One region of the Tenacibaculum sp. UWU-22 genome, then DNA from elsewhere that is predicted to be linked to it. Evidence: riboswitches for the same ligand, from Rfam matches in the RefSeq annotation. Region 1 holds a riboswitch; the other holds the start of a gene.
What was found. Region 1 has a riboswitch for S-adenosylmethionine ahead of AB2B44_RS10320 (homocysteine S-methyltransferase family protein). Riboswitches for the same ligand answer to the same signal wherever they lie in the genome.

Region 1 (3,425 bases):
TATTTTAAACAAAAAAGATGTAACCCTATTATTAAAATTAGAAGGTCAAAACCCAGGAGGAAGCGTAAAAGATCGAGCTGCCTACAATATGATTCTTGAAGCCTTAAAAAGAAGAAATATTAAAAAAGGTGATTATCTAGTAGAAGCAACAAGCGGAAATACTGGAATTGCCTTAGCTTTTATTTCTAAAATATTAGGCTTACATATGACCTTGGTAATGCCCGAAAACGCTACCGAAGAACGTATTAAAACCATGCGAGCTTATGGCGCCGAAGTAATTCTTACAGAAAAAGAAGAAGGTATTGAAGGCTCTAGAGATGTAGCACAACGGTTACGTTATAAAAAAGGTTATTTTATGCTCAATCAATTTGAAAATAACGACAACTGGAAAGCCCACTATAAAACCACTGGCCCAGAAATATGGAACGATACCGAGGGACAAGTTACCCACTTTGTATCTGCTATGGGAACAACAGGCACCATTATGGGAGTTTCTAACTATTTAAAAGAACAAAATCCAGACATTAAAATTATTGGTGTACAACCCACTGATGGTTCTAAAATTCCTGGAATTAGAAAATGGTCTAAAGAATACCTTCCTAAAATTTTCGACCCCTCTAAAGTAGACGAAATTATAGAAGTAAGCGAAAACCTAGCCCGTAACACAACCAGAAAATTAGCTAGTCAAGAAGGTATTTTTGCTGGAATGAGTAGTGGTGGCGCTGTATATGCTGCTCTAAAAACAGCTGAAAAAATAGATAAAGGCGTTATTGTAGCTGTTATTTGTGATATTGGCGACAGGTATTTATCATCAAATTTATTTAATTATTAAAAAAACGAATAATAAGCTACGTTTTTAAATTTTAGATAATTATTTTTTTCTTTTTTGAACAATTCAAAAAAGAAAAAATAATTAAAAACAAATGGTGGGAAATAAAAAAAAGTTTGTTTATTTGCACCTTAATGGTTCATTAACATCAATAATGTTATCAAGAAAGGCGGAGGGATTAGACCCGTTGAAACCTTAGCAACCCTTTGTCTAAACAAAGAAGGTGCTACATTCTACTTGTACGAACACATTTTGTGTTTTAAAGAGAGATAACGGAAAACAATTTTTCTTTTTTTCCTGATAACATTAATTTACTAACTATCAGGAATGTCAAATATTTATACCGAAATACAAAAACGAATTCTCATACTCGATGGAGCTATGGGTACTATGCTGCAACAGTATAATTTTACTGAAGAGGATTTCAGAGGAGAACGTTTTAAAGATTACCCTATTCCATTAAAAGGAAATAACGATTTATTATCAATTACACAATCCGAAGCTGTAAAAGAAGTACACAGAAAATATTTTGCTTCAGGAGCCGATATTGTTGAAACCAATACTTTTTCAGGAACCACCATTGCTATGGCAGATTACAAAATGGAAGATTTGGTATATGAATTAAATTACCAATCTGCAAAAATAGCTAAAGAAGTCGCTGATGAATTTACCAAAAAAGAACCTCATAAACCACGTTTTGTTGCAGGTTCTATTGGCCCCACCAACCGAACTGCCAGCATGTCTCCAGATGTTAATGACCCTGGATATAGAGCCGTAACTTTTGACGAGTTACGAAAGGCATATAAACAACAAGTAGAAGCATTATTAGATGGCGGAGCCGATGTTTTATTAGTAGAAACCGTATTTGACACGCTAAATGCAAAAGCAGCATTATTTGCTATTGAAGAAGTAAAAGCAGCACAAAACCTAGATATTCCAATTATGGTTTCAGGAACTATTACCGATGCTTCAGGAAGAACATTGTCAGGTCAAACAGCAGAAGCCTTTTTAATATCTATTTCACATATTCCATTACTATCTGTAGGTTTTAACTGCGCTTTAGGAGCCAATTTATTACAACCGCACTTAGAAGCTATTGCTAACAAAACACCTTTTGCCATTTCAGCACACCCTAATGCAGGGTTACCTAATGCTTTTGGAGAATACGAAGAAACCCCCAAAGAAACAGCAAGTCAGATAGAAGAATATTTAAAGAAAAATTTAATCAATATTATAGGCGGATGTTGTGGCACAACACCCGAACACATTTCTGCAATAGCGCAAATAGCTGCTAAATACAAACCACGTCAAACCAAATTTGTTGCAACAACATAATAAAAAAGAAAAGAAGGAAATGACGAGCGAAACAAATCAATTATCAACCAACAAACACCAACGCTATATGCGTTTAAGTGGATTAGAACCATTAATTATTACACCCGAAAGTAATTTTATTAATGTAGGCGAACGAACCAATGTGGCGGGGTCTCGTAAGTTTCTGCGATTAATAAAAGAAGAAAAATTTGATGAAGCTTTGGCCATTGCTCGGCATCAAGTAGACGGCGGTGCACAAATTATCGATATTAATATGGATGATGGTTTAATTGATGGAAAAGAAGCCATGGTGCGTTTTTTAAATTTAATAGCATCTGAACCTGATATTGCACGAGTTCCGATAATGATTGACAGTTCGAAATGGGAAATTATCGAAGCTGGGTTACAAGTTGTACAAGGAAAATCAATAGTTAATTCAATTTCTTTAAAAGAAGGAGAAGAAAAATTTATTTGGGAAGCCACTCAAATTAAACGATACGGAGCTGCCGTAATTGTAATGGCCTTTGACGAAGTAGGGCAAGCAGATAATTACAAAAGAAGAATTGAAATTGCAGCACGTTCTTACAAAATTTTAACTGAGACCGTTGGTTTCCCTGCTGAAGACATTATTTTCGATTTAAACATTTTTCCAGTAGCAACAGGTATGGAAGAGCATAGAAAAAATGCACTCGACTTTATAGAAGCTACTAAGTGGGTACGAGAAAACTTACCGCATGTAAGTGTAAGTGGTGGCGTAAGTAATGTTTCATTTTCTTTTAGAGGTAACAATGCCGTACGTGAAGCTATGCATTCTGTATTTTTATATTATGCTATAAAAGCAGGAATGAATATGGGAATTGTAAACCCTGCCTTGTTAGAAGTGTATGATGATATTCCGAAAGATTTATTAGAACATATAGAAGATGTAATTCTTGATAGAAGAGATGATGCTACCGAACGCTTATTAGAATTTGCTGAAACCATTAAAGGCAAACAAAAAGAAGATGAAACCACTATTTTAGAATGGCGAACACTTTCGTTACAAAAACGTATTACACATTCTTTAGTAAAAGGAATAGATGCTTTTATTGAACAAGATGCCGAAGAAGCCCGTTTAAGTGTTGAAAGACCCTTACAGGTAATTGAAGAACACTTAATGATTGGTATGAACGTGGTTGGCGATTTATTTGGTGAAGGAAAAATGTTTTTACCCCAAGTGGTAAAATCAGCACGAGTAATGAAAAAAGCAGTAGCTTACTTAAATCCATTTATCGAAGCTGAA
Region 2 (3,425 bases), on a different contig from region 1:
CATCAACATAATTATAGTTTGATTCGTATGAGTTTGGCTGTGAAGGATTAGATGGGTCTAGGCTATTTAAATACGTTTCGTTTTGGTATACTTTTATTGATGCAGGAGTTGAAGGGTCTCCAAGTACATCAATATTATATTTTTTTTCAGAAGTAGAGCTTGTATCTGTTGCCGTATAAGGTAACATTATAAAAGCTTTATCCATTTTAGTAACTACTGTTGTGTCTGAGCCGTAGGTTTTGTCTACTACTTTTAAATCAGGTAGGTAGCTTAGTTGCGAAACAACAGAAGCTTCAATTTTTTTATATTGAGGTCTGTTAAATATGCCTAATAAATATTTTCCTAAACTAGCGTTGGTAATTCCACCATCAGCTTTTACCGAAGCAAGGTCAACAGGGGTTATGTTTATATCTAAAAGAGTGTCTTTTGTTTCAAAAGCTCCGTTTTTAATAACAGAGGTTCCAATATCTTTAAAATCTTTTTCACATGAAACTACTAATCCTAAAAGTAATAGGATTACACTGATAAAAGCAGTTTTTTTCATTTAATTTAATAAATTCGTTAGATTATACTAAAACTTTATTTTCGTAAAAATTTAAATATGCCTCAGTTAATTCTTCTTCTGTTTGAAATGCTAAAATAGGAGTTTCAGTAGCTTCAATAAATGCTTTTATTTCGTCAGAAAGTTCTTCACTAGCGATAATAACTGCATCCGAATTTTCAATGGCACTTTTTAAAATATTTGTGTGTGTGGGTGTTGCTAAGGTTTTTAGCTTCTCTTCATTTATGTTATCATATTTTACTTTATCCGTTAATTTGTTATTTAAAGAGTTGCTAAACCCATCGTTATAAAGCGAAGTTACAATTTTGCTTTCGGCAAACAATGGTTCATCATTATAAAATTCTCTTAAATATAACGGAAGTAATGATGCCATCCATCCGTGAACATGAATAATGTCGGGTACCCAATTTAATTTTTTTACCGTTTCTACAACTCCTTTGGTAAAGAAAATCATTCGCTCATCATTATCGCTAAATAGCATATCGTCTTCATCGGTATACATCGCTTTACGCTTAAAGTACTCGTCGTTATCAATAAAATAAACTTGCATTCTTTCTTTTGGTATAGATGCAACTTTAATAATTAAAGGCATATCCATATCATCGATAATTAAATTCATCCCTGATAAACGAATTACTTCGTGCAGCTGATGCCTCCTTTCATTGATTACCCCAAAACGAGGCATAAAAATACGTGTTTGAACTCCTTTAGCATGTGCTTTTTTAGCAACATTAAACGCGGTTGATGACAACTCTGTTTCGGGTAAGTATGGAACTACCTCTGATGAAACATACAATATTCTCTTATCCTTCATTAATCTAATCTCTTAATAGTAAGGGTGCAAAGGTACGAAATTTTATTAAAAATTAGTGTTAAATTGTCATTTTGAGCATATAATTGGTTAAGTTACGAGCCTGAAACGGGTTAAAAATTGAAAAAAAAATGAAAAAAATTTGCATATTAAAATTTTCTAAACATATATTTGCACCAATAAAGTTCAAACACTTATTTAATAATGTTATCAAGAAAGGTGGAGGGATTAGACCCATTGAAGCCTTGGCAACCCTTTGTTCTGTCAAAGAAGGTGCTAAATTCTACCAAAAGCGTTAGCTAAAAGGATAGATAACCAGCGGAATTGCTTATACTGTAATGCCCCTTGAATTCTTATAACATTTTTCTTGTAAGTACATCAATAGTAATTATTTGATGCATTTGGCTTTTGTTTTAATTAATTATTAACTCAAAAAATAGTAGAAAAATGAGTACACAAAAATTAGCAACCCAAGCGTTGCACGCCGGACACGATGTAAAACAAAACGCAGGTACTAGAGCAGTGCCTATTTATCAAACCACATCGTATGTTTTTAATGATGCAGATCATGCAGCCAACCTATTTTCGTTAAAAGAATTAGGTTTTATTTACACACGTTTAAATAACCCTACAAACCAAATTTTACAAGACCGTTTAGCGGCTATAGAAGGTGGGGTTGGTGCCGTAGTTTTTGCTTCAGGAACGGGTGCTATTGCTACAGGGTTATTAACCCTTTTAAAAGCAGGTGATCATATTGTTGCATCTAGTAGTTTATACGGTGGAACCTATAATTTATTAAATGTTACTTTGCCAAGGCTAGGTATAACCACTACTTTTGTTGATGCTGATAATCCTGCTAATTTTGGAGATGCTGTTCAAGAAAATACAAGAGCCTTTTTTGTAGAGTCTTTAGGAAATCCAAAATTAGATGTATTAGATTTAGAAGAAATTTCTAAACATGCTAAAGCAGCAAAAGTGCCTTTTATTGTAGATAATACAGTGGCTACCCCAGCGTTATTAAACCCTATTAAACATGGGGCAAACATTGTAATTCATTCATTAACAAAATATATTGGAGGGCAAGGAACCTCTCTGGGAGGAGCTATTATTGATGCCGGTAATTTTGATTGGTCTAACGGAAAATTTCCTGAATTTACAGAGCCTTCATTAGGTTATCATGGGTTAAAATATTATGAAACCTTAGGAGCTGCTTCATATACTTTTAAATTGATTTTAGAAGGCTTGCGTGATTTTGGAGGAGCATTAAGCCCCACTAATGCATTTCAAATTATACAAGGGTTAGAAACATTATCTGTTCGAATAAAAAAACATTCTGAAAACGCCTTAGCATTGGCAAAATGGTTAGCTGAACAAGATGAAGTAGCTTGGGTAAATTACCCCGGGTTAGAAAATAATAAATATAAACCGTTAGCAGATAAATACTTGCCAAACGGGCAAAGTGGAGTAGTTACTTTTGGGGCTAAAGGGGGCTTTGAAGCGGCTAAAGCAATAGCAAACGAAACCAAAATATTTTCGTTATTAGCCAATATTGGCGATACAAAATCTTTAATTATTCATCCGTCAAGTACTACACACCAACAATTAAATACAGAACAACAAGCTAGTGCAGGAGTTACGGAAGATTTAATACGATTATCAGTTGGTATTGAAGATTTAGATGATTTGAAAAACGATTTAAAAAGTGCTTTTGCTAAAATTAAGAAAACCGTTTTAACATAGTATTTATAGTCTTGAAAAATCCATTATTACATATAAATATAGCAAATTATACTACAGAAAGCGGTGTTAAGTTTGATAACATTCCGTTAAGTTATCAAGTTTTCGGAAAAAAACTAGGTACTGCTCCTGTAGTTTTAGTAAATCATGCATTAACAGGAAATAGTAATGTAGCGGGTGAAAATGGTTGGTGGAAAGAAATTATAGGTGAAAATAATGTTATAAACACTAAGGTGTATACCATTCTTTCTTTTAATATTCCAGGTAATGGTTATGACGGTTTTGTTTTTGACGACTACAAGAGTTTTATTGCAA

Region 2: another riboswitch for S-adenosylmethionine. It lies ahead of AB2B44_RS03040 (O-acetylhomoserine aminocarboxypropyltransferase/cysteine synthase family protein); the one in region 1 lies ahead of AB2B44_RS10320 (homocysteine S-methyltransferase family protein).

Annotation. Positions count from the first base shown of each region.
Region 1 is NZ_JBFNGP010000007.1:11,294-14,718, reverse strand. Features, by position in the region: gene cysM (cysteine synthase CysM) at 1-832, shown strand, start outside; SAM riboswitch class I at 984-1,105, shown strand; gene AB2B44_RS10320 (homocysteine S-methyltransferase family protein) at 1,157-2,164, shown strand; gene metH (methionine synthase) at 2,184-3,425, shown strand, end outside.
Region 2 is NZ_JBFNGP010000001.1:691,588-695,012, reverse strand. Features, by position in the region: gene AB2B44_RS03050 (DUF4270 family protein) at 1-544, opposite strand, end outside; gene AB2B44_RS03045 (glycogen/starch synthase) at 567-1,376, opposite strand; SAM riboswitch class I at 1,578-1,691, shown strand; gene AB2B44_RS03040 (O-acetylhomoserine aminocarboxypropyltransferase/cysteine synthase family protein) at 1,821-3,113, shown strand; gene thrA (bifunctional aspartate kinase/homoserine dehydrogenase I) at 3,125-3,425, shown strand, end outside.